2 regions of the Mucilaginibacter boryungensis genome follow, and region 1 is predicted to be linked to the other one. Evidence: riboswitches for the same ligand, from Rfam matches in the RefSeq annotation. Region 1 holds a riboswitch; the other holds the start of a gene.
What was found. Region 1 has a riboswitch for S-adenosylmethionine ahead of metH (methionine synthase). Riboswitches for the same ligand answer to the same signal wherever they lie in the genome.
Positions count from the first base shown of each region.

Region 2: it holds a riboswitch for S-adenosylmethionine, as region 1 does, so the genes downstream of both, IRJ18_RS09035 (homoserine O-acetyltransferase family protein) here and metH (methionine synthase) in region 1, are expected to answer to the same signal.

Region 1 covers NZ_JADFFM010000002.1:1,513,204-1,517,218, forward strand. Annotated here, with positions in the region: gene IRJ18_RS19580 (glutamate--tRNA ligase family protein) at 1-506, shown strand, start outside; gene IRJ18_RS19585 (3-oxoacyl-ACP synthase) at 503-955, shown strand; gene IRJ18_RS19590 (hypothetical protein) at 976-1,608, opposite strand; SAM riboswitch class I at 1,720-1,831, shown strand; gene metH (methionine synthase) at 1,970-4,015, shown strand, end outside.
Region 2 covers NZ_JADFFM010000001.1:2,167,694-2,171,708, reverse strand. Annotated here, with positions in the region: gene IRJ18_RS09040 (homoserine dehydrogenase) at 1-1,167, opposite strand, end outside; gene IRJ18_RS09035 (homoserine O-acetyltransferase family protein) at 1,174-2,226, opposite strand; SAM riboswitch class I at 2,588-2,700, opposite strand; gene IRJ18_RS09030 (trans-sulfuration enzyme family protein) at 2,813-3,931, opposite strand; gene IRJ18_RS09025 (hypothetical protein) at 3,989-4,015, shown strand, end outside.

The sequences.
Region 1 (4,015 bases):
ACAAAAACATAACGCTGGATACCGAAAATGCAAGCTGGCGGTTGAAGACAGATGCGACCGAATTGCTGAATATTAAAACCCTCCCCAATGAAGTGGTAAAAACTACTTTACCCGCAACTATGCAAAATTTTGTAGCGCGCAAAAAAGATGGTTACCCCGCCTATCAGTTAACTTCGGTTGCAGATGATGTTTTTTACGGGGTCGATTTGATAGTACGCGGGCAAGACTTGTGGGATTCTACCCTTGCACAAAATTATCTGGCCCCGCATATTGGCGCCGCGTCTTTCCGTGATGTTATCTTTTATCATCACCCATTGCTGATGGCATCCGGGAACGAAAAACTATCCAAATCGGCCGGGGCAACATCCATACATTATTTACGGGGAGAAGGCAAAAAGCCCCAGGATATTTATACCGGGATCTCAAAAATGCTTGGATTTGATGAGGCGGTTAAAAATTGGCAGGAATTAGCCGCCCTGCTTAATATATTTGCACCTGCCAAATGAACAATCTAAAACAACAACTCCACCAGCTTTGTAGCGAATTTGTGCAGCAGCGCATGGCCAACGCGCAACAGGCCATTCAATCGGCCGAGCAAAGTGCGGCCGAGGACACCAAAAGCAGCGCTGGCGACAAATATGAAACCGGCCGGGAGATGCTGCAGCAGGAAAAGGACAGGGGCATGGCCCAGCTAACCGAGGCGAACAAATTACTGGTAGCGCTCAATCGTATCAGTACCGCAGGCAAATCAACCAGGGTGGAAGAGGGCAGCGTAGTGAAAACAAATAACGGCAACTTTTACATCGCGGTAAGTGCGGGGGTTTTAAACTTAGCAGGCGAAAGCTATTTCGCTATTTCAGCCGCATCGCCCATTGGTTATAAAATGATGGGGTGTAAGGTTGATGATTGGTTTGAACAGAACGGAAAGAAGTATAGGGTGCTTGAAGTGATATAGGTAATTAAGCAGGCAGGCTGTTACCTGTGGTATGGCGCATTGTTGCTTTTATCTTCTGTTAAGTGGGTAATAGAAATATTGAATTCTTTGTTTACCAGATCTAAGGCCTCAAAAAAATCTTTAGCTTGCCAATAGTCTTTAGCCAGAGACGGGGCGTAAGTATAGGTATAAAAGCGAAATTTGTTTTTTGTTGCTACTTCAATATTACATGACAGGCCGTCGGTAAAGGTGATATTTTTATTGTTTATTGAAAAAAAATCCGGAAGGGTAAGTATCTGATGACTAAGTAATGTTTTGGAAAACACATTCCATCCGGATGCTGGCACCATGTTCCTATGCGTGTAGCTTGTCACCGAATCGCGTAAGCTTTGATATTTCCAGTCGGCATGAACATAATAATATTCAGCATCCCACCTATTCTTCCGGCATTTTAAAATGACCAGCTTTCTAACGTCTGTTAACGAATAATCATACCAGATACGAATTTGAATACCATCATAACCATGTTGCAGATCTTGCAATTTTAGGGCATGGTCCTTTTGCAGGTCGAGATCATACATCAGAATAAATTTGCCATTTGAATCTTTCGGTATATCAATTACTGTTTTGTTGAACCGGCGAGTGTTACACGCAGCAGATACCGTCAATAACATTATTGCTGCTATTATTAGTCTTAAACTATATAGATTGGTCATGCGTATGTACTATAACATAAAGCTAACAAACCTATTTGCAATTTACAGCCCTATTGTGCAACTTTGCACTGCTTATAGAGAAAGACGGAGGGATTAGACCCTGCGATGTCTTAGCAACCTGTACTTACAAGGTGCTACATTCTACTTACCGGCAAACAAAAGCCGATAAGACAGATAAGCGAAGGTCAAAATCAACACCCGACTTTTCGATATAAGCCGCTTTTTAAGTCTGAAGTTCTGAGTTTAAAGTCGTAAGTCAATACTGCTTTCCGATTTTAATACTTAAGGCTTTGTACTTAAGACTTACGACTCTCAAAGAATGGATATTAGAAAAGAATTAGAAAAACGCATCCTGGTTATTGACGGGGCAATGGGTACCATGATACAACGGTATAACCTTACGGAAGATGATTTCCGCGGGGAACGCTTTCGTGACCACCCTTCAGACCTGAAAGGCAATAACGACCTGCTGAACCTTACACGCCCGGATATAATTAAGGCTATTCACGCCGAATACCTGGATGCCGGTGCGGATATTATTGAAACCAACACCTTCAGCACACAGGTGATATCGCTGGCCGATTATCAAATGGAAGACCTGGCTTATGAAATGAGCTACGAGGGTGCACGCATTGCGCGTGAAGTGGTGGATGAATACAATAAAAAAACGCCTGAAAAGCCACGTTTTGTGGCTGGTGCCGTTGGTCCAACCAACCGCACCGCATCATTATCACCAGATGTGAACGATCCGGGTTACCGTGCTGTGAATTTTGATATCCTGGCCGATGCTTACTATACCCAGATACGGGGATTGGTTGACGGTGGCGCGGACCTGCTTTTAATAGAAACCATATTTGATACCCTGAACGCTAAAGCCGCCCTGTTTGCCGCTAAGCGCTATGAGGACGAATTACGCCAGAAAAACCCCGGCTATAAAGGCATCCCGCTGATGATATCGGGCACTATTACCGATGCCTCGGGAAGGACTTTATCAGGGCAAACCGTTGAGGCTTTCTGGGATTCCGTGCAGCATGCTAACTTGCTTTCGGTTGGGTTAAATTGTGCTTTAGGCGCTAAAGAAATGCGTCCGCACTTAGAGGAATTGGCAACCAAAGCCAATGTATATGTATCGGCTTACCCCAATGCGGGTTTGCCAAACGAGTTTGGGCAATACGATGAAGTGCCGCACGAGACTGCCCACCTGGTAGAAGATTTTATGGCCAGCAATATGGTAAATATTGTAGGCGGTTGTTGTGGCACCACCCCCGACCATATCCGGTGCATTGCCGAAAAAGCAGCGAAGCACCAGCCGCGCAAACGCCCGGAGATTGAACCCTATATGCGCCTGAGCGGGTTGGAAGCAGTAACCATTACCCCTGAAGCCAACTTTGTAAATGTGGGCGAACGCACCAATATTACCGGCTCACCAAAATTTAGCAAACTGATCTTAGCTGAAGATTTTGAAGGCGCGTTAACCGTTGCCCGCCAGCAGGTAGAAGGCGGCGCGCAGGTGATTGATGTGAACATGGACGAGGGAATGATCGACTCGGAAGCGACGATGGTGAAGTTCCTGAACCTGCTGGCCTCCGAACCGGATATTGCCAAGCTGCCTATCATGGTCGATTCATCGAAATGGTCGGTTATTGAGGCGGGTTTGAAATGCTTACAGGGGAAAGGTATCGTAAATTCGATCTCGTTGAAAGAGGGCGAAGAAAAATTTAAAGAATATGCCCGTAAAATATTAAGCTATGGCGCGGCTACCGTGGTAATGGCCTTTGATGAACAGGGACAAGCGGATTCGTACGAGCGACGCATTGAAATATGCAAACGCAGTTATGATATACTGGTAAATGAAGTAGGCTTCCCGCCGCAGGATATCATCTTTGACCCGAATATCCTGACCGTAGCTACCGGCCTGGAAGAACATAACAATTACGCGGTAGATTTTATAAAAGCTACCAAATGGATAAAAGAGAACCTGCCGTATGCTAAAGTAAGCGGCGGGGTAAGTAATATCTCGTTCTCTTTCCGCGGTAATAACAAGGTGCGCGAGGCCATGCACTCGGCATTTTTATACCATGCTATCAAAGCGGGTATGGATATGGGTATTGTAAATGCCGGCATGCTCGAGGTATACGAGGAAATTCCGAAAGACCTGTTGGAACTTGTAGAAGACGTACTATTGAACCGCCGTGCAGATGCCACCGAGCGACTGGTTACCTTTGCCGATACCATAAAGGGCGGCGGCGGCAAAGAGATCGTCCGTGATGAGGAATGGCGTAAAGGCACCGTGCAGGAACGCTTATCGCACGCGCTGGTAAAAGGGATTATTGAATACTTAGATGACGACGTAGAAGAGGCGCGT
Region 2 (4,015 bases), on a different contig from region 1:
CACAAAGGCCTTGCTATTTGATATACGGTGTTGATTATCTATCAGGTTTTGTAGGTTGATCTTCCCGGTAACAAACTTGTAATTACCTGAATAAAAGCGTTCATGAATATATTCAAACTGTAGTGCTTCAACCAGGTCGTCATCTTCATAACGCAGGTAAATATTGAGTTCTACGTTATTAGTAAACCGCAAGTCCTTTTTATTGTGCGCCTTTTTATACTCATATTGATAATCATAGCGCAAGGCTGCGATATCTGATAACACAGCGGAGCCGGTAGGATGGCCGCCGGCGCCTTTTCCATAAAAGAATTGCTGATCGGCAAAAGCCGCCTGTACGGTAACACAATTGTATTCGTAATCTACATTGTAAAGAAATTCGTGTTCATTCACAAACTTAGGTAACACAAACATAGTAACATGTTGGTCATCCAACTCTTTAGCAACAGGCACCAGTTTAATCTTCAGTTTCTTTTCCCGCGCATATTGCAAGTCGTTTGCGTGTAGGTTTTGGATACCTACATTGAGCACTTTCTCTGGTTTCACCACTACACCATAGGCGTGCGCGGCTGCTATCACCAGCTTATACTTGGCGTCAAACCCACCAACGTCAAGCGTTGGGTCAGTTTCGGCAAAACCAAGGTCCTGTGCCAGCTTAAGCGCGGTATCATAATCCATATTCTCATTATAGCCCTTTGATAGGATGTAATTAGATGAACCGTTGAATATGCCGCTGATAGAGTGCAGCAGTTCGTTATCATAATACTCCTCCAGATTACGGATTATCGGAATACTACCGCACACGGAAGCTTCGTACAATAATGATGTACCGTATTGATGTTGCAGGTCAATTAATTCCTGCAAATAAATCGCCAGCATTTTTTTACTGGCTGATACAACGTTGCGCCCGGTTTTTAAAGCGGTAGATACGATATCATATGCCGCTTCCGTATCGTTTATTAATTCAACAATCGTATTTATCTCCGGGTTATTCAATAACTCATCTTTATCGGTCGTGAAAAGCTCCGGTGGCAGGGTACGTTTCTTTGTAGGATCTTTAATGGCGATCTTAACGATCTCAATATTCAGGTTTTTAGTGCGGATAATATCGTATAAGCCCTGGCCAACAACGCCAAAGCCAAAAAGTCCAATTTTAAGTTTTTTGCTCATTGTATATTATGCGGTTTGCTGCAAGTCAATAATCTTACCTTTTACGTCGGTTTTTAAAAAAGATGAAATAATATTTGTCAGATTCTCTGTATCAATTAAAAATCCGTCGTGCCCATAAAACGAATCTATTTCAGCCAAAGCAGCCTTCGGTATTTGTCTGAACAGATATTGCTGCTCTTCGATAGGGAATAATACATCAGATTTAATGCCGATTACCAGTGTTTTAGCAGTAATAGTACTCAGAGCTCTTTCTACGCCCTGGCGGTTACGGCCCACATTATGCGAGTCCATTACTTTAGTTAAATACCAATAGCTATATGCATTAAAACGGTTAACCAATTTTTGACCCTGGTAATTCTGATAGCTGGCTGCACGGTAATTGTGTAGTTCGTCGGTTTGTTCTTGCTGGGTAACCCCGTATGTTTTATAGGTACGATAGGAGATAAGCGCAATACTACGTGCTGCTTTCAAGCCTTTGCTGCCGCCATCGGGCGTATTATTATAAAAGGTTGTATCAGCACTTAAGGCCAGGCGCTGCGATTCGTTAAAGGCAATGCCCCAGGGTGAATGACGGGCATTGGTGGCTATTAAAACCAGGTTTTTTATCCGGTTTGGCTCCATAATACTCCATTCCAAAGCCTGCTGACCGCCTAAGGAGCCTCCTAATAATACTTCAATACTATCAACCCCTAAATGATTAGCCAGTAATTGATGCGCTTTAACAATATCCCGGATTGTATAATCAGGAAATGTAAGATAGTAGGGCAGGCCGGTAGCCGGATTAACACTTAAAGGACTGGTAGTACCGTAGGTCGAACCTAAAATATTGGCGCAAACAATGTAATGTTCTTCGGGGTTAAAATAATCGTTCTCACCGAATAAACCTTTCCACCAATCCAGCACATCTGAATTAGCTGTTAGTGCGTGGCATACCCAAACTACATTATTACGTTGTTTATTTAATGTACCATAAGTATGGAAACCTATTTCAAGCTCCAGCAGTTGCTTGCCCGATTCCAGTTCAAATGGCTGTTGATATTTAAATATTTGTGTATTCATTGTTTAAAAACCGGCTATTTAGGCCTGCAACCTTTAATAACCTTACTATATCACTTATAAACTAAAAAATGGTCTTGTTAATTGAGGGTATCAGTTATTGTCTTATAACAGGAATTGGTATAGATAATTATCATGGTATGTGTTTGAATAAGTTTGTTAATGAATTGAAATAGAGTTAGATAAGCTATTGTAAGCTATGCACGTATTTTCAGTAAAAAGAAAAGGAAACGTGGTTACAGCTTAACAGCAGCAGCAACAACAAATCAGCACGCCATTATTAGTGGTATGACAGCTAAAAGACTTACGCGTTTGCGTATCTGAAAATTTGTGTTGGATGTTGTTAGTACTTTTCATGGTTGTTAATTTATAACCCCCGGTAATCCATTCACCGGGCCAGGTGTTGGCACCTTCTCCATTTTAGGAGGGTTGCCAGTGGGTCTTAGAGCCTGATCTCTCGCCACTTCTTTATAAATCAAAACCTTTTTGAAGGGATTTGACTCTAATATTTTAGTATTGCTACCAAATAATGTTGCGAATATATATTAAAAGGATATATGCTTCCAAATTAAATTTGTAAATGATACGATTATGATTGAAGTGCTGCCGACATATCTGCTATCAGGTCATCAATATGTTCTAACCCAACCGATACCCTTAACAAATTTTGTGGTGTTTTAGTATCCGGCCCTTCAACTGATGCCCGGTGTTCTATTAAACTTTCTACACCGCCTAAACTGGTGGCAATAGTGAACAAATTTAATTTCGACAACACTCTTTTCGCCTCATCGGCACCCCCTTTAACACAGAACGAAAACATAGCACCAAAGCCCAGCATTTGATTTTTAGCTATCTGGTGCTGCGGATGTGATGTTAACCCAGGATACATCACACTTTCTACATTTGGGTGTTTTTCTAAAAAATCTGTAAGTAAAGCTGCGTTATGCGCATGGCCTTTCATGCGATAAGGTAATGTTTTAAGGCTGCGCACCAGGTAATAGCAATCCATTGGCGAGGGGATAGCGCCGCCCATTTCCTGCACCTGGCGTATTTTGTCCCACCATTCGTTTTTTACGGGTGTAATTAAAGCACCCCCCATTAGATCGCTGTGGCCTCCAAAATATTTTGTAGATGAATGCATCACCAGATCAGCCCCCAGGCTTAGCGGCTGCTGAAATATAGGTGTAGCAAAAGTGTTATCACAAACAACCTTAATTGCATGTTCTCGGGCTATGGTGATTACCTTTTTAATATCGGTGACCTTGAGCAATGGATTGGATGGCGTTTCTATCCATATCAAACCGGTGTTTGGTTTAATATGCGCCCTTAATACTGCTTCATCGTTCACATCAATAAAATCAAACTCCAGTATTCCTGCAAACAGTGTTTTTATCTGGTTACGAAGGCCATGGTACATGTCATCAGGGCCTATAATGTGGGTGCCTGGTGTTAATGATTGAAATACAGCCATACCAGCTGCATTGCCCGATGAGAATGCCGCAGCCTCTACACCACCTTCTAATCTTGCCAGTACATTCTCTAATAAATGCCTGTTAGGATTTGCGGCGCGACTATAAATATAACCTTTTTCATAGCTACCATCAACTTCCCGTTCAAATGTGGTCGACATAACAATGGGTTGTATCACAGCTTTAGTAGCATCATCAATTTTATTGCCGGCATGTATGGCTATAGTTTCAATTTTCATATATTGGCGGTGTAGCGTTTTGCGGTAAAAATACGTATAGTTATAAAATAACTGATCATGAAAAATATTCTATATCTGCTAATA